One region of the Massilia paldalensis genome, then DNA from elsewhere that is predicted to be linked to it. Evidence: predicted binding sites of a transcription regulator. Region 1 holds the regulator's gene; each other region holds the start of a gene.
The links. Region 1 encodes sigma-54, which starts transcription at its own class of promoters, with help from an activator protein. Its sites were predicted from a motif close to TGGCANGNAANCTGCTTT; they were not measured.
Positions count from the first base shown of each region.

Region 1 (4,597 bases):
CCGACCACGCGCTCGTGAACCAGAACCAGAACCAGATCGACCTGACCGGCAACGTCGACATCCGGCGCCCGGCCAGCGGCACCGGCCAGCCGCTGCACATCCAGACCACGGCGATGACGTTCCTGCCGGACGAAGAGATCGCGAAGACCGACAAGCCGGTCAAGATGACGCTCGGCGGCGCGACGATCGATTCGATCGGCGCCACGGTCAACAACGCGACCCAGCAGGCCCAGCTCGGCCGGGGACGCACCGTCTATCCGCCGCGCCAGCCGCGCTGAAGCCCATTCACCTGAGGACAACCATGAACAAACTACTCGCCGCCGCCATCTGCCTGCTGGTGCCGCTGGCCGCCTCGGCCGAGAAGGCGGACGCGCTCAAGCCGATCACGATCGACTACAAGGACGCCCACGTCGACCAGGTCACGCAGAACTATGTCGCCACCGGCGACGTCGTCATCACGCGCGGCACCATGGTGCTGAAGTCGGACCGCGCCGAGGTCAAGGAAGCGCCGGACGGCTACCGCACCTTCATCCTGACCGCCGCGGCGGGCAAGGTGGCCACCTTCCGCCAGAAGCGCGACGGCGGCCCCGACCTGTGGGCCGAGGGCCAGGCCCAGCGCATCGAATACGACGAGCGCGCCGACCTGATCAAGCTGTTCTCCAAGGCCGAGATCCGCCAGCTCGAAGGCAAGAAGGTCACGCAGGAAATGGATAGCCCGTTCATCTCGTACGACAGCCGCAGGGAAGTGCTGGTGGGCCGCAACGATCCGAGCGGCGCCGACGTGCAGGGCAAGGGCCGCGGCAGCATCACGCTGGCGCCGCGCCGTAACCAGGCAGCCGCGGCGCCCGCCGCCGCCACGCCGGCCGCAGCGCCCGCGGCGAATGTCCCGGCCACGGAGAAGAAGTGATGGAGACGAGCACGGAAAACGCGGCCGTCGCCGGCAATAGCAGTACCGGCGCCGGCGGCAGCACCCTCGTCGTCAAGGGCCTGCAGAAGAGCTACGGCAAGCGCCTCGTCGTGCGCGACGTGTCGCTGCAGGTCGCCTGCGGCGAAGTGGTCGGCCTGCTGGGGCCCAACGGCGCGGGCAAGACGACCTCGTTCTACATGATCGTGGGCCTGGTGCCGTCCGATGCCGGCACCATCGACATCAACGGCGACGACGTCTCGAGCCTGCCGATCCACCGCCGCGCGCTGCTGGGCCTGTCGTACCTGCCGCAGGAAGCGTCGGTGTTCCGCAAGCTGACGGTCGAGGAAAACATCCGCGCCGTGCTGGAACTGCAGCGCGAGAACGGCAAGGCGCTGAGCAAGCAGCGCATCGCCGAGCGCCTCGACGAGCTGCTGAGCGAGCTGCAGATCGAGAAGCTGCGCGAGAGCCCGGCGCTGTCGCTGTCCGGCGGCGAGCGCCGCCGCGTGGAGATCGCGCGCGCGCTGGCGACCAACCCGCGCTTCGTGCTGCTGGACGAGCCGTTCGCCGGCGTCGACCCGATCGCCGTGATCGAGATCCAGCGCATCGTGCGCTTCCTGAAGGAGCGCGGGATCGGCGTGCTGATCACCGACCACAACGTGCGCGAGACGCTCGGCATCTGCGACCGCGCCTACATCATCAACCAGGGCGCAGTGCTCGCATCCGGCCGCCCCGACGACATCATCGCCAACGAATCCGTACGCCGCGTCTATCTGGGTGAACACTTCCGAATGTAGGTATGAAACAGACGCTGCAACTCAAGACTTCACAGCACCTTGCGCTCACGCCGCAGCTGCAGCAATCGATCCGCCTGCTGCAGTTGTCCACGCTGGAGCTGCACCAGGAGATCGAGCAGGTCCTGAGCGACAACCCGCTGCTGGAACGGCTCGACGATCCGCTCGACCGTTCCGTGCGCCTGCTGGCCGACGGCGCCATCAACAGCGCGCCGGCGCCGGCCGAGGCCCCCGCGCAGCAGGGCAGCGGCGAGGAAAACAAGGCCGCCGGCAGCGAAGGTGAAGGCGAGGGCGGCGGCAGCGACGATGCGCACGGCGGCGACGGCGATGCCGACTGGGGCGAGGGCCGCAGCGGCAACAGCGGCAGCGGCGCCGACGACGAGGATGGCCGCCCGCAGCTGGAAGCCAGTCCCGTCACGCTGCGCGAGCACCTGATGGAGCAGGTGCGCCTGTCGTGCTGCGCGCCGCGCGACTGCGCGCTGGTCGAGCTGGTGGTCGATGCGCTGGACGACAACGGCTACCTGGAAGAATCGCTGGACGACATCCACGCGCGCCTGCCGGAAGAGCTGGAGATCGATTTCGACGAGCTGCGCACGGCGCTCTCCCTCGTGCAGAGCCTGGAGCCTGCCGGCGTGGGCGCGCGCAGCGCGGCCGAGTGCCTGGCGCTGCAGATCCGGCGCATGCCGAACGTGCCCCTGGTGACGCGCCGCATGGCGCTGACCATCGTCGAAAAATACCTGACCTGGTTCGCCCAGCGCGAATTCAACAAGCTCAAGAAGGCGCTCGACTGCGACGACGAAGACCTGCGCGAGGCGCAGAGCGTGATCCGCCAGTGCAACCCGCATCCGGGCGCCGCGTTCGCATCGGACGTCTCCGACTTCGTCGTGCCGGACGTGATCGTGCGCCGCGCCAAGGATGGCTGGAGCGTGCAATTGAATCCCGAGGTCATGCCGCGCCTGCGCGTGAACAGCCTGTATGCGCAGGCCCTCAAGGGCGGCAAGTCCGAGACGCAACTGAATGCGCAGCTGCAGGAAGCGAAGTGGCTCATCAAGAACATGCGCCAGCGCTTCGACACGATCCTGCGCGTGGCCCAGGCCATCGTCGAGCGCCAGCGCAATTTTTTCTCCCATGGCGCCGTTGCCATGCGGCCCCTTGTTTTGCGCGAGATAGCTGATACACTAGGTCTACACGAGAGCACAATTTCTCGAGTCACAACTCAGAAATACATGCTGACCCCGCACGGCATGTTCGAGTTGAAGTATTTCTTCGGGAGCCATGTTGCCACCGAGGCGGGAGGAGAAGCATCCTCGACGGCAATCCGGGCTCTCATCGTGCAACTCACAGGAGCAGAAGACCCCAAGAACCCTTTATCCGACAGCAAGATCGCGGACATGTTGGGGGAGCAGGGAATGGTCATCGCGCGGCGCACCGTCGCCAAGTACCGAGAAGCCTTGAAGATCCCGCCCGTCAGCCTCCGCAAATCCTTGTAGCAAGTACTTGTCGTCGTTGGACGAGTCCTTGCGGCCAGTTCGTGTCAAAACGTTGCCACCTGCGCATGAAGCGCGGATGCGCGCGTGGTTGTGGCAGCGCCTCTTCAAAGGAGTGTGTATGAATCTCACCATCAGCGGACATCACCTCGATGTTACCCCGGCCATCCGAGAGTACGTACAGAACAAGCTCGAACGCATTACCCGCCATTTCGATCAAGTGATCGATACCCACGTCATCCTCTGCATCGACAACCTCACCGAGAAGGCCAAACGCCAGAAGGCGGAGATCAACTTGCGCGTCGCCGGCAAGATCCTCCATGTCGCCAGTGCCGCGCACGACTTGTATGCCGCGATCGACATGTTGATGGACCGGCTCGACCGCCAGGTCTTGAAGTACAAGCAGATGATGCAGGACTTCACGCACACGTCACCGAAACGCCTGCCCGACGCGGGCGACGACGCCGAGCCGGCCACGGCTTGATTCCATAACGGCAACGTGAACAAAGGGCGCATCGGCGCCCTTTTTGCTTTGACGGGCGCGCGCATGGCGTGGCGCGCAGGGCGGGCGGCAAGCCGTCCACCCTGCCGCTAGAATAAGGGTCTGATTAGTCGAATAACGAGACACATGACCGAATACGTACTGACCCGCGTCGCCAATGGCACCGGCATCATCACGCTGGACCGCCCCAAAGCCCTGAACTCGCTGTCGCTCGACATGGTGCGCGCGCTGGCGCAGGCCCTGCAGGCCTGGCGCGACGATGCCTCCGTCCACGCCGTCGTCATCCGCAGCAGCAGCGAGAAGGCGCTGTGCGCCGGCGGCGACATCCGGTTCTTCCACGAGGTCGGCCGCGCGACGCCGATGGGCGGCAGCGCGCTGCTCGAGGATTTCTTCACCGAGGAATACGCGCTCAACCACCTGATCCACTTCTATCCGAAGCCCTACGTCGCGCTGATGGACGGCGTCGTGATGGGCGGCGGCATGGGTATCGCCCAGGGCGGTCCCGGCTGCGGCCTGCGCATCGTGACGGAACGGACGAAGATGGCCATGCCCGAGGTGAACATCGGCCTGTTCCCGGACGTGGGCGGCAGCCACTTCCTGTCGCACGCGCCGGGCCGCCTGGGCCACTACCTGGGCCTGACCGGCGCCACCGTCGGCGCCGCCGATGGCCTCTACCTGGGCCTGGCCGACCTGTTCGTGCCGGGCGAGCGCATGGGCGAACTGCTCGCGCTCGTCGAGGCCACGCCGGGCGCGGCGCTGGCCGACGCGATCCGCGCCTTCGCCGCGCCGTTCGCGGATGGGGCGGGCGCCAGCGAACTGCAGGCGCAGCGCGAACGCATCGATGCGCATTTTGGCGCGGACTCGGTGGCCGGCGTGATGGCCGCGCTGGCGGGCGATGCCGATCCGTTCG
Region 1 is NZ_JBJCIU010000003.1:833,070-837,666, forward strand. It holds gene lptC (LPS export ABC transporter periplasmic protein LptC) at 1-278, shown strand, start outside; gene lptA (lipopolysaccharide transport periplasmic protein LptA) at 302-907, shown strand; gene lptB (LPS export ABC transporter ATP-binding protein) at 907-1,701, shown strand; gene ACI1V7_RS18455 (RNA polymerase factor sigma-54) at 1,704-3,188, shown strand; gene hpf (ribosome hibernation-promoting factor, HPF/YfiA family) at 3,307-3,669, shown strand; gene ACI1V7_RS18465 (enoyl-CoA hydratase/isomerase family protein) at 3,814-4,597, shown strand, end outside.

Region 2 (4,597 bases), on a different contig from region 1:
GCGCCGCGCTCGCATAGAGGTTCAGTTGCGGCGTCGCCTTGTACAGCACGCCCAGCATCGGCGTCGTGTGGCTGTAGTCGACGCTGCCGCTGTCGTTGCCGTTCGATAGGTAATGGTCGTCGACGCTGAACTTCACGCTGCTGTGGCGCAGGCCGCCCGTATAGACCCATTGGCCGCGCTCCCATTCGACCTGGACGTAGGGATCGACGTTGCGCACGTCGTCTTCCTCGTCGCGGCGCAGGGCGCCCTTCACGCCGAACCGGTCGCCGATATAGTTTTCGAAGCCCTGGCGCGCATCTTTCGACTTGCCCGCCTCGAGGCCGACGACGGTGCGCAGGGTGCCGTCCGCGAACGGGCGCGACATCGTCCAGTTGGCGTCGATGCCGTAGAAGTCGCGGTCGAAGTCGACCACGCCGCCCGAATGGCTGGCCGGGGCCTGGAAGCCTTTCGAGAATGACTGGTACTGGATGACTTCGCGGTTGCCGCCGTAGACGGTCAGGCGCAGGCGGTCGTCGCCGAAGCGCTGGTCCCAGGACAGGCCGATCTGCTGGTGGTCGATGCTCTTGCGCGTGTCGTAGCGGTCGGCGAGGGTGCGCTGCGGGCGCGCCGTGTCGGTGGTGTCGATCTCGCCGGCGCGCGGGTCGCGCTGGAAGGTGGTCCAGCTGACGCCCAGCGGATCCTGGGTGTCGTCCTGGCGCAGGCCGCTCGCGGTGATGGTCAGCTTGCTGTCCGCGTTCGGTTCGTAGGTCAGCTTGGCATAGGCCTGGTCGCGGCGGGCGGCGCTGTGCGCGCGGTAGCCGTCCGTGTCGAAACGCGAGGCGTCGAGCAGCCAGCCGAACTTGCCTTCCTTGCCGCCGGCGTTGATATCGGTCTTGTGCGTGCCGTAGCTGCCGGCCGAGTAGCCCACTTCGACGTCGGGCCGGCCTTCGGGATCGCGGGTGAACAGCTGGATCACGCCGCCCGCATGGTTGCCGTACAGCGCGGACAAGGGGCCGCGCAGCACTTCGATGCGCTGGGCCATGTCGAGGTTGAACGTGGCGGCCTGGCCCTGGCCGTCCGGCATGGTGGCCGGGATGCCGTCGGCGATCAGGCGCACGCCGCGCACGCCGAAGGTCGAGCGCGCGCCGAAGCCGCGCGAGGAGATCTGCAGGTCCTGCGCATAGTTCTGGCGGTTCTGCACGACCACGCCGGGCACGGCATTGAGCGCTTCGGACACGTTCACGCGCATCTGGGCGGCATCGATGCGGCCGGCATCGACCACGTCGACCGAGGCCGGCAGGTCGAAGCTGAGGTGTTCGGCACGGCTGCCGCTGACGACCACGACGGGAATCGGTGCGCCCGTCTGGACGGGCTGCGCGGGCAGGTCGGGAGCGGCGGATGCCGAGCCGGCGGCGAACAGGGCGGCAACGGCATTCAGGCGCAACAGGGGGGACTTCATCATTTCTCCAGCAAGGGGTATGGGTAAACCGTCAACAATATACCCGCCGCGCCGCAAGTCTGCAGTCCGTGGGCGCAAACGTGTGGGGTGTTGTTCCGTTTCGGATCACCTGTACCGGGGATGCAGCAGCACCGCATCGCATCCACGGGCATCGCTTCCTGGCATGGCATTTGCGACAGCGGAGGAACAACGACAACCAAAGAAAGAGGACGACATGAATCTCGCGGACATCAGCAAGCTCGGCGTCGCCAATCCCTTCCGCCAGCGTTACGACAACTACATCGGCGGCAAGTTCGTCGCCCCCGTCAAGGGCGACTACTTCGCCAACGTCACGCCGATCACGGGCCAGCCGTTCTGCGAAGTCGCGCGGTCCACGAGCGAAGACATCGAGCTGGCGCTGGACGCCGCCCACGCGGCAAAGGACGCCTGGGCCAAGACCTCGCCGGCCGAGCGCGCCAACATCCTGCACCGGATCGCCGACCGCATGGAGGAAAACCTGCGCACGCTCGCGACGGCCGAGACCATCGACAACGGCAAGCCGATCCGGGAGACGATGGCGGCCGACCTGCCGCTGGCGATCGACCACTTCCGCTATTTCGCCAGCTGCATCCGCACGCAGGAGGGGGCGATCTCGACTATCGACCACGAGACCTATGCCTACCATTTCCACGAGCCGCTGGGCGTGGTCGGCCAGATCATCCCGTGGAACTTCCCCATCCTGATGGCCGTCTGGAAGCTGGCACCGGCGCTGGCCGCGGGCAATTGCGTGGTGCTGAAACCGGCCGAGCAGACGCCGGCATCGATCATGGTGCTGCTCGAGCTGGTCGCCGACCTGCTGCCGCCGGGCGTGGTCAACGTCGTCAACGGCTTCGGCCTAGAGGCGGGCAAGCCCCTCGCATCGAGCCGGCGCATCGCCAAGATCGCCTTCACGGGCGAGACGGGAACGGGCCGCCTGATCATGCAGTACGCCGCGCAGAACCTGATCCCCGTGACGCTGGAGCTGGGCGGCAAGTCGCCGAACATCTTCTTTGCCGACGTGATGGATGCGGACGACGACTTCCTCGACAAACGTCTGGAAGGCTTCGCCATGTTCGCGCTGAACCAGGGCGAGGTCTGTACCTGCCCGTCGCGCGTGCTGGTGCAGGAGTCGATCTACGAGCGCTTCATGGAACGCGCGCTGGCGCGCGTGGCGCAAATCAAGGCCGGCAATCCCCTCGACGAAGGCACGATGATCGGCGCCCAGGCTTCGCAGGAGCAGCTGGAAAAGATCCTGTCCTATCTCGACATCGGCCGCCAGGAGGGCGCCGAGGTGCTCGCCGGCGGCGAGCGCGCCACGCACGAGGGCGAACTGGCCGGCGGCTATTACGTGCGGCCGACCGTGTTCAAGGGCGACAACGGCATGCGCATCTTCCAGGAAGAGATCTTCGGGCCGGTGGTATCGGTGACGACCTTCAAGGACGAGGAGGAGGCGCTGCGCATCGCCAACGACACGCTGTACGGCCTGGGCGCGGGCCTGTGGACGCGCGATGGCAGCCGCGCCTTCCGTGTCGGAAGGGCGATCCAGGCGGGACGCGTCTGGACCAATTGCTACCACCTGTACCCGGCGCATGCGGCGTTCGGCGGCTACAAGCAGTCCGGCATCGGGCGCGAGAACCACAAGATGATGCTGGACCATTATCAGCAGACGAAGAACCTGCTGGTCAGCTACAGCCCGAAGGCGCTGGGCTTCTTCTGACGGCGGCGTGCATGGCGGATGCGATCCCACGGGTGAGGGCGACGGACGCGGCGCTGGCTTTCATCGGTGAACTGCGCGCGCGCTACGGGCCGCTGATGTTCTTCCAGTCCGGCGGCTGCTGCGACGGCAGCGCACCCATGTGCTATCCGGCCGGCGAATTCGGACTGAGCGACGACGACGTCCATCTGGGCGACCTGGACGGCACGCCCTTCTATATCGGGGCCGAGCAGTTCGCCTATTGGCAGCACACACAGCTGATCATCGACGTCGTGGCCGGCAACGGCGGCATGTTTTCGCTCGATAACGGTACCGGACGCCGCTTCCTGGTCCGCTCGCGTCTGTTCAGTGACGAGGAGTGGCGCCAACTGGACGGTGCGCGTCCATAGGCGGACGGCGGGCGCGCAGCAATGTCATGGGCTGGTCTTTGCGGTGGCTTCGGCCACCGCTTCTTTTTTCCATCGAGCGAATGATGAGGCTGCTGTCACGCAGGCGCCTGATCAGGAAAAGCACAGGCGCATGCGCCGGCTGATCCGTTTCTCAACAGCGTAACGGCGCGCTTCCCGCGCCTGGCCCCTCGGTCTGCTCAGGCATACAACTTGCCAGCGCCTTGGCTGCATCGACCCGATGCGCATACTTCAATAAGAAAGCGAGGAGACCGATGAAGAAGCTATTCCTGGCGGTTGCACTGGCCGCGTGCATTCAACAGGCCGGCGCGGTGGAGCTGAAGGCCGGCGACTGGACGGTGTCGATCGGCGGCATCGTCAATGCCTACTATACGACCGTGTCCTGTGGCGGCGACGAGGTGGGAGGGCTAGCGCTTGCCGGAACGGCGCTGGGCTGCGGCGGCGAGGATCGCCGCACCACCGTCGGCAACGGCCTGCTGCCCAATGCCCTTCTGACCACCGTGTCGTCGCAACAGGGCGGCTACGATGTCGCCGCGACGATCGGCATCTATGCCGCCACCGCGACCGACAGCGCGATTTCCCAGAACAGCGAAGTGGACGTGCGCCAGGCATTCTTCACGTTCGGCACGCCGACCCTCGGCACGGTCAAGCTGGGACGCGACTACGGCCTGTTCGGCCACCTCGCCATCCTGGGCGACATGACGCTGATCGGCGCGGGCGCTCCGGTACAGGCGACCCAGCGCGGCCGCGTCACCCTCGGCCACCTGGGCGCCGGCTACGCGTGGCCCGGCATCTATGGCCAGATCGCCTATACGACCCCGAAGAACGCCAGCGGCATCACGGTGGACATCGGCGTCATGAGCCCCGTGTCCGATACGCCGGTCGTCGCGGGGCCGCGCTATTCGACGCGTTCGAGTCCCCAGGTCCAGGGCCGTGTGCAATTCGAGCGGGGCGAGTTCAAGGGATGGGTGAGCGCCAAGGGCCAGCACTTCGAATCGATCACCGAAGGCGTCGACGACT
Region 2 is NZ_JBJCIU010000020.1:749-5,345, reverse strand. It holds gene ACI1V7_RS28015 (TonB-dependent receptor family protein) at 1-1,441, opposite strand, end outside; gene adh (aldehyde dehydrogenase) at 1,653-3,173, shown strand; gene ACI1V7_RS28005 (DUF779 domain-containing protein) at 3,185-3,559, shown strand; gene ACI1V7_RS28000 (porin) at 3,832-4,597, shown strand, end outside.
Region 2: a site for sigma-54 is predicted at 1,598-1,615, ahead of adh (aldehyde dehydrogenase). Genes of this name have one in related genera too.

Region 3 (4,597 bases), on a different contig from region 1:
CTGGGCAGCCTGTTCACCGAACCCGTGTGGTTATTCCTGCGCGACGGGGCAGGGAAAGGCAAGAAGGGCGACAACAGCGGCGTGCAGCGCCTCACGGACCTGAAGGGCCTGCGCATCAACCTGGGACCGGAAGGCACGGGCGTGCCCAAGCTGTTCCGCCAGGTGCTGGCCGTGAACGGCCTGGAAGCGAAGGACCTGCAGGTGTCGAGCCTGGAAAACACGCCGGCCACGGTGGAGCTGCTGGCCGGCCGCATCGACGGCCTCGTGTTCAGCTCCGCGCCGGAAGCCCCCTTGATCCAGATGCTGCTGCAGACGCCCGGCATCCGCCTGTTCGACTTCCGCCAGGCCGAAGCCTATACGCGGCGCCTGCCGTTCCTCACGCACGTCGTGCTGCCGCGCGGGATCGTCGACCTCGGCCGCGACATTCCGGCGCAGGACTTCCACCTGATCGCGCCGACGGCCACGCTGGTCGCGCGCGAGGACCTGCATCCGGCCCTCGTCGACCTGTTCGTCAAGGCGGCGATCGACATCCACGGCGGCGCCGGCTGGTTCCAGCAGCAGGGCCAGTTCCCGTCGCCGCGCTACACGGAGATCCCGGTGGCGAAGGAAGCGGCCAAGTACTACAAGGATGGCCCGCCTTTCCTGCAGCGCTACCTGTCGTTCTGGCTCGCCAACCTGTTCGACCGGCTATGGGTCGTGGTGGTGGCGCTGGCCGCGCTGATCATCCCGCTGTCGAAGATCGTGCCGCCGCTGTACGTGTGGCGGATCCGTTCGCGCGTGTACCGCTGGTACGGCCAGCTGCGCGCGGTGGAAGGGGAACTGGAACAGGTGCCGGCCGATGCGCCGGCCGCGCAGCGGGACGAGGTGCGCGCGGCGCTGCTGCGCCGCCTGGACGAGATCGAGGAGCGGGTGAACCACATCTCGATCCCGCTGGCCTATGCGGATGCGCTGTACGGCCTGCGCAGCCACATCAACTTCGTGCGCCAGCGCGTGCAGGCCTGACTACGTCGTCCCTGCGCAGGCAGGGACCCAATCTGGAGCAGCCGGCGGCGTTTGCAGAACTTGGGCCCTGCCTGCGCAGGGAGCCGTTTCCGGCAATGCCGGGAACGACGGCGTTTTACGCCCCCACCCAGGGCAACCCCGCCTTGCACCAGCCGCCCACCGTCTTGCGGTGTCCCTCGGCATCGCGGTCGCCCTCGAAGCCTTCCAGGATGTCGAACGCGTTCCGGTAGCCCAGTTCGGTCGCCACGCGGGCCGCGTGGCGCGAGCGCACGCCCGAGCGGCACAGGAACAGCACCACGTCGTCCTTGCCGGCGCTGGCCTGCAATTGTTCGGCGAAGTCGGGGTTCGGCGCACCACCGGGATACAGGCTCCATTGCACCGCGCCGTGGCGTTCGGCCGGGATGGCGGGGCGGCCGATCCAGTCGCGCTCCGCATTCGTGCGTACGTCGATCAGTTTCACGCGCGGATCGTCCTGCACCAGCGCATAGGCTTCGGCCGGCGTGACGGCACCGGCATACGGCTGGCCCGGTGCGCGCTCCCTGGCGGCGTCGAGAATGTCTTCGGTCTTGCTCATGATTCCTCCCAAATATCGGTATGGTGCAGACGGACGCACCATGGCGATCCGTCGGCGGCAGGGCTCGCACATTTGGTGCATGCCGCATCAACTTGGTGCATACTGCCTCGCTCGCACCGCGCCGGTGCGCTGGCGGTGGATTGCATCAATTCCGTGCACCCATGCTGGATCATTGATTTTAATGGGCAAATTCCAAGCCCACCAACGATTGATTAATGATTTGCTCATGGACAAATGCTGGCATAATTTCTGCTTAGTAGCATATGCGTTTGTCGCACGCCCCGTTGGCGTCGCCGACACCCCTTTTTCTTTAGGAGATACGAATGGCAAGGACCGCCGCAGATGTAATGCAGATGCTGAAGGACAACGAAGTGAAATTCGTTGATTTGCGTTTCGCCGATACCCGCGGTAAGGAACAGCACGTCACCGTTCCTATCTCGCATTTCGACGAAGACAAATTCGAATCCGGCCACGCCTTCGACGGCTCGTCGATCGCCGGCTGGAAAGGCATCGAAGCATCCGACATGCTGCTGATCCCGGACCCGAACACCGCCAATATCGACCCGTTCATGGAAGAGACCACGGTCTTCATGCAGTGCGACGTGATTGAACCGTCGGACGGCAAGGGCTACGACCGCGACCCGCGCTCGATCGCCAAGCGCGCCGAAGCCTACCTGAAGTCGTCGGGCATCGGCGACACCGCCTTCTTCGGCCCGGAGCCGGAATTCTTCATCTTCGACTCCGTCAAGTGGAAGGTCGAGATGGCCGGTTCGATGGTCAAGATCGATTCGGAAGAAGCATCCTGGTCGACCGACAAGGACTTCGAAGGCGGCAACAGCGGCCACCGTCCGACCGTCAAGGGTGGCTACTTCCCGGTCCCGCCGGTCGACAGCTTCCAGGACATGCGCTCGGAAATGTGCCTGATCCTCGAATCGCTGGGCATCCCGGTCGAAGTGCACCACCACGAAGTGGCCGGCGCCGGCCAGAACGAAATCGGCACCAAGTTCTCGACCCTGGTCGAGCGCGCCGACTGGACCCAGAACCTGAAATACGTCGTCTGGAACGTCGCCCACAGCTACGGCAAGACCGCCACCTTCATGCCGAAGCCGATGGCCGGCGACAACGGCTCGGGCATGCACGTGCACCAGTCGATCTGGAAGGACGGCAAGAACCTGTTCGCGGGCGACGGCTACGCCGGCCTGTCGGAAACGGCCCTGTACTACATCGGCGGCATCATCAAGCACGCCAAGGCCCTGAACGCGATCACCAACCCGGGCACCAACTCGTACAAGCGCCTGGTGCCGGGCTTCGAAGCCCCGGTCAAGCTGGCCTACTCGGCCCGCAACCGTTCGGCCTCGATCCGCATCCCGCACGTGGCGAACCCGAAGGGCCGCCGCATCGAGACCCGCTTCCCGGACCCGCTGGCCAACGTCTACCTGTGCTTCGCCGCGCTGCTGATGGCCGGCCTGGACGGCATCCAGAACAAGATCCACCCGGGCGAAGCCGCGACCAAGGACCTGTACCACCTGCCGCCGGAAGAAGACAAGCTGATCCCGACCGTGTGCGCCTCGCTGGAAGAAGCGCTGGAAGCCCTGGACAAGGACCGCGAGTTCCTGACCCGCGGCGGCGTGTTCAGCGACAGCATGATCGACGCCTACCTGGAACTGAAGATGGCGGAAGTCCAGCGCATGCGCATGACCCCGCACCCGGCCGAATTCGACATGTACTACTCGTCGTAATCGGCGGACATGCTGCGATGCCAAACTGTGATCGGGATGGCATCGGAGTGTATCCAGCTGGTAACATGAACGCGGGGAAGCCGGCTGGCCTCCTCGCGTTTTTTTATGCCGGTGCGGTATAGTCGTCGGGTTCCCAACCAGGCGCGATCGCGCCGCACCGACCCGATGCGAATGACAAGCAAGCGCTTCATGTTGCGCCCGGCCATCTTGCTGGCTGCCGTGCTGGCGATCCATCCCGGCGCCCATGCCGACGCCGTCTACAAATGCGTCGACAAGGAGGGAAGGGTGGAGTTCACCGACGTCAACAAGCCCGGCTGCAAGGCGCTGGACCTGCCCGGCTATATCCCGGCCCCCAGCACGCGCCCGGCCGTGCCGGCCCCCGCGGCCAGCGGCGGCAACACGATGCGCCAGGGCGCCGCCCGTCCGGCCGCCAGCAGCCCTGCCAACTTCCCGCGCGTGGACAGCTATGCCCAGCGCCAGCGCGACGACGACCGCCGCGACATCCTCAACGAGGAGTTGCGCGCCGAAGAGAAGAAGCTGGCGGAGCTGAAGGCCGTCTTCAACAACGGCGAGCCCGAGCGCCAGGGCAACGAGAAGAACTATGCCAAGTACCAGGAACGCGTGGCGCGCATGCGCGACGATATCGGCCGTTCGGAAAAGAACATCGAAGCGCTCAAGCGCGAAATCGGCAACATCCGCTGAAGGCGGCGACAACAAGAGGAAAACACGGCCTGCGATGAACGATTCCCTCCCTTCCCAAGAACGATTTGCAGGCCTCGACCTGCTGGCGTCCGCCGTGCTGGTGGTGGATGCCGAAGGCCTGGTGCGCTATGCCAACCCGGCCGCCGAGCACCTGCTCGAGATTTCCGTGAAGTCGCTGTCGCGCCAGCGCCTGGCCGGCCTGTTCACCAACGGCGACGCCCTGTGGGCCCTGTGCCGCCAGGCGATCGCCCACAAGTACGCCGACCTGCGCCAGGAATTGTCGCTGCAGCGGGCGGGACGCGAGCCGCTGCAGGTGCACAGCATCGTCAGCGCCGCCGGCGAGGCCGAGGTGGTGGTCGAGCTGCGCGAGAACGTGCAGCAGCTCAAGCTGGACCGCGAGGAACGCATCCTCGACCAGAGCCAGGCCAACAAGGAGCTGATCCGCAACCTGGCGCATGAGATCAAGAACCCGCTGGGCGGGATCCGCGGCGCCGCCCAGCTGCTCGAGCTGGAGCTGCCGGATGCGCACCTGAACGCGCTGCGCGAATACACGCAGGTGATCATCAAGGAAGCCGACCGC
Region 3 is NZ_JBJCIU010000002.1:200,201-204,797, forward strand. It holds gene ACI1V7_RS10710 (TAXI family TRAP transporter solute-binding subunit) at 1-1,002, shown strand, start outside; gene ACI1V7_RS10715 (rhodanese-like domain-containing protein) at 1,118-1,576, opposite strand; gene glnA (type I glutamate--ammonia ligase) at 1,900-3,315, shown strand; gene ACI1V7_RS10725 (DUF4124 domain-containing protein) at 3,487-4,017, shown strand; gene glnL (nitrogen regulation protein NR(II)) at 4,052-4,597, shown strand, end outside.
Region 3: a site for sigma-54 is predicted at 1,815-1,832, ahead of glnA (type I glutamate--ammonia ligase). Genes of this name have one in related genera too.

Region 4 (4,597 bases), on a different contig from region 1:
CCGTCTAGTCGCCCTCAGGCGCCCGTCAATTCCTTCTCCAGGTACTTCTCCAGCCCTTCCAGCGACTTGCCCTTGGTCTCCGGCAGGCAGGTCGCGACGAAGATCAGCGAGCCGACATTGATGGCGGCGAACACGAAGAACGTGGCGCTACCGAACTGGGCCATGGCGATGGGGAACAGCAGCGCCACCAGGGCGTTGAAGATCCACTGGCAGGCGACGGCGGTGCCGGTCAGCACGCCGCGCAGGTGCATGGGGAACAGTTCCGACATCAGCAGCCAGTACACGGGCGAAATCAGCATCTGCATGAACAGCAGGAAGCACAGGATGCAGGCCAGCGCCGTATAGCTTTTCGCCAGGCCGTCTGGCATCCACAGCAGCACGGCGCCCAGCGCGGCCTGGGAGGCGACGACGAAGCCGAGGCCGGTCATCAGCATCGGGCGGCGGCCATGCTTGCCGATCAGCCAGATGCCGAAGAAGGTGGCGATCACGGCCACGACGCCGTTGCCGATGGTGGCCGTCAGCGCCGCGTTCGTGCCCAGGCCCGTCGACTTCAGGATGATCGGCGTGAAGTACATGAAGGCGTTCACGCCCGTGAACTGGGCCACGAAGCCCAGGCCGATGCCGATCCACAGCAGCTTGCGGATCCAGGGCGTCGCCATCACGGCCGACCAGCCGACCTGGTCGTGCTCGATCTCGTTCAGCTTGACCATGTCGGCCATTTCCTTGTCGATCTGCTTGTCGCTCGACCGGATCTGTTGCAGCACGGCGCGCGCCTCCTCCATGCGGCCCTTGCTGGCCAGCCAGCGCGGCGACGCCGGCACGAACAGCATCCCGATGCCCAGCAGCACGCCCGGCACCGCGGCAATGCCGAGCATGTAGCGCCACACGTGCGGGGAATCGGACAGGTAGGCCAATAGCGCGTTGAGAATGTAGGCGATCAACTGGCCGCTGACGATCATCAATTCGTTCTGGCTGACGAGCCGGGCGCGGCGGCTGGGGCCGGCCATTTCGCCGATGAACACGGGCACCGTCGACGAAGCTCCGCCCACGGCCAGGCCCAGCACGAAGCGCATCGCGACCATGACGGCGACGGAGGGCGCCAGCGCCGTGCCCAGCACGCCGATCATGAACACGAGCGACAGGCCCAGCAGCGTCGTGCGGCGGCCATAGCGGTCGGAGAGCGTACCGGCCATCAGCGAGCCGAACGCGGCGCCGAACACGAGGGCCGAGGTCACGATGCCTTCCGTGACGGGGGTGAGGCCGAGGCCGCCGTTTGCGACCGGGGTGCTCATGAAGGGCAGCGCACCCGAGATGACGCCCGTGTCGTAGCCGAAGGCGAGCGCGCCCATGGTGGCGGCGAGCGCGACTTTGAAGACGAAGCGGCTTTCCTTCGTATCGGGCGGCGCCGTTACGGCGGCCGGCGTGGTAGTGGTAGACATCGATGCGTATCCTTTGGCTGGTGGACGGAACTGTCGCAAGACAGCGGGTCTCCTCCTTCTCGCCCAGGAACACGTCTGGAACACGATTGATTGCTTATATCGCAATAGCTTCGCTTTTCTTTCATGAAGGATACATCAACCCCATTTGCACGAATGTTTGGGAACGTACATAATTCACCATTCGACACCTTTTTTGCTGTGCCGGAAGCGTGTCAGTACGCGTCGGTCGTTGTTCAGTTTTGCCACACATGAAGGCCTGGACGGGCGGCGGCCGGGCGTCTGCCAGTGGCATGGTTATTGCGTGTTCCATATCGCCTACACCCTGCGTGGCTTTCCAGTAGAGTTACGTGTAGATGCATTCTTCCTCAACACTTCCAGGAGAACGACCATGAGCTGGACCAAGCCGCAATTCATCGACCGCCGTTTCGGTTTCGAAATCACGATGTACATCCTGAATCGCTGATATGCACGGTGTCGGCAATAATGACGCCATGTCCGGCACCGGCTGGCTCGCCCGATGAAGATTCTCGTCCTGGGCTCCGCCGCCGGTGGCGGTTTTCCGCAGTGGAATTGCAACTGTCGTAATTGTGCCGGGCTGCGCAACGGCACCCTCCGCGCCACGGCGCGCACGCAATCGTCGATTGCCGTGTCGTCCAACGGGCAGGACTGGGTGCTGATCAATGCCTCGCCCGATATCCTGACCCAGATCCGCGCCACCCCTGCCCTGCAGCCGGCACGCGCCGCGCGGGATACCGGCATTGCCGCCGTCATGCTGATGGATGCGCAGATCGACCATGTCACCGGCCTGCTGATGCTGCGCGAGGGGAAGACCCTGCCGCTGTACTGCACGGCGCCCGTGTGGAACGAACTCGAGCACGGACTGCCGCTGGCCTCCGTGCTGTCCCATTACTGCGGCGTGCACTGGCACGCATTGCCCGTCGACGGCAGCGCCGCGACGCAGGTGCCCGGCATCGATGGCATCCGCTTCACGCCGCTGGCCCTGCGCAGCAAGGCCCCGCCCTATTCCAAGCACCGCGAGCGGCCCGAGCCGGGGGACAATATCGGCCTGCTGATCGAGGACATCGCCAGCGGCCGCTCCGTGTTCTATGCGCCGGGACTCGGCGTCATCGAGCCGCACGTGGAGGCGGCGATGCAAGCGGCCGACTGCGTGCTGGTCGACGGCACGCTGTGGACGGCCGACGAGATGATCGCGCTGGGCCTGTCCAAGAAGATGGCGGCCGACATGGGCCACCTGCCGCTGTCGGGCGAAGGCGGCATGATCGAGGTGCTCGACCGCATCGGCGACCGGCGCAAGATCCTTATCCACATCAACAACACCAATCCGATCCTGGACGAAGACTCGCCCCAACGCGCGCAACTGGCGCGCCACGGCATCGAAGTCGCGTTCGACGGCATGGAGATCGTCCCATGACGCTTGCTGCACCCTGGAACCGCGAGGAATTCGAAGCGCAATTGCGCGCGCGCGGTGCCGGTTACCACATCCACCATCCGTTCAACGTCCGGATGAACGAGGGCCTGTTGCGGCCAGAACAGATTCGCGGCTGGGTCGCCAACCGCTTCTATTACCAGATCAACATTCCGCGCAAGGATGGCGCCATCATCGCCAATTGCCCGGACCGCGAGACGCGGCGCAAGTGGGTGCGGCGCATCCTCGACCACGACGGTACCGGCGAGGACGAAGGCGGCATCGAAGCCTGGGTGCGGCTGGGCGAAGCCGTCGGTCTCGGCCGCGACGAACTCTGGTCGCAGCGCCACGTGGTGCCGGGCGTGCGCTTCGCCGTCGACGCCTACGTGAATTTCGCGCGCCAGGTGCCGTGGCAGGAAGCCGTCTGTTCCTCGCTGACGGAAATGTTCGCGCCCAAGATCCACAAGGACCGGCTGGCCAACTGGCCCGTCCATTACGGCTGGATCGACCCGGCCGGCCTGCAGTATTTCCGCAGCCGCATCTCGCTGGCCGAACGCGACGTCGAACACGGCCTGCAGGTCACGCTGGACCATTTCACCACGCGCGCCCAGCAGGAACGCGCGCTCGAGATCCTGCAGTTCAAGCTCGACATCCTGTGGGCCATGCTCGACGCCATCGACAACGCCTACCCCTGACGGAAGATGCCATGATGACCGTTCCAGAAAAGCCCGCCTTGTCCCGCCTGTTCCGCATGCAGTGGGAAGAGGCGCAGAACAGCTACGTGCTGCTGTATCCCGAAGGCATGGTGAACCTGAACCAGAGCGCGGCCGAGATCCTCAAGCGCTGCGACGGCAAGCATTCCGTGCCGGACATGGTCGCCGAGCTCGAACAGGCGTTCGACCAGCGCGGCCTGCAGGACGACGTCGAGGAATTCCTGCGCGCGGCCAGCGAGCGCGGCTGGATCAGCTGAGGCCGCGACCATGAACGCGCCCCTACCTGCCGCCGTCACGCCGGCCATCGCGCCACCGCTGTGGCTGCTGGCCGAGCTGACCTACCGCTGCCCCCTGCACTGCCCGTTCTGCTTCAATCCCGTCGGCTATGCGAACGAGCGCGCCGAGCTGGACACGGCACAGTGGTTCGACGTGATGCGCCAGGCGCGCCAGCTCGGCGCGGCCCAGCTCGGCTTTTCGGGCGGCGAACCGCTGATGCGCGACGACCTCGAGGAACTCGTCGGCGAAGGCCGCCGGCTGGGGTTCTACACGAACCTGCTGACGTCCGGCATCGGCCTCACCGAGGCGCGTCTGGCGCGCATGAAGGAACTGGGCCTCGACCACATCCAGCTGTCGTTCCAGGATTCGACCCGGGAAATGAACGACTTCCTGTCGAGCACGAAGACCTTCGACCTGAAGTCGCGGGTCGCCCGCCTGATCAAGCAGTACGACTACCCGATGGTGCTGAACGTCGTGCTGCACCGCTTCAACCTCGACCACGTGGAGCGCATCATCGAGATGGCGCTCGACATGGGCGTGGAATACCTGGAGCTGGCCAACACGCAGTATTACGGCTGGGCGCTCGTCAACCGGGCGCAGCTGATGCCGACGCGCGAACAGCTGGCGCGCGCCGAGGCAACGGTCGAGGCATGCCGCGCGCGCATCGGCAACCGGATGCGCATCCTGTTCGTGGTGCCCGACTATTTCGAGGAACGTCCGAAGGCCTGCATGAACGGCTGGGG
Region 4 is NZ_JBJCIU010000004.1:534,650-539,246, forward strand. It holds gene moaC (cyclic pyranopterin monophosphate synthase MoaC) at 1-8, shown strand, start outside; gene ACI1V7_RS21775 (sugar porter family MFS transporter) at 15-1,439, opposite strand; gene pqqA (pyrroloquinoline quinone precursor peptide PqqA) at 1,828-1,902, shown strand; gene pqqB (pyrroloquinoline quinone biosynthesis protein PqqB) at 1,957-2,871, shown strand; gene pqqC (pyrroloquinoline-quinone synthase PqqC) at 2,868-3,560, shown strand; gene pqqD (pyrroloquinoline quinone biosynthesis peptide chaperone PqqD) at 3,575-3,835, shown strand; gene pqqE (pyrroloquinoline quinone biosynthesis protein PqqE) at 3,846-4,597, shown strand, end outside.
Region 4: a site for sigma-54 is predicted at 1,726-1,743, ahead of pqqA (pyrroloquinoline quinone precursor peptide PqqA). Genes of this name have one in related genera too.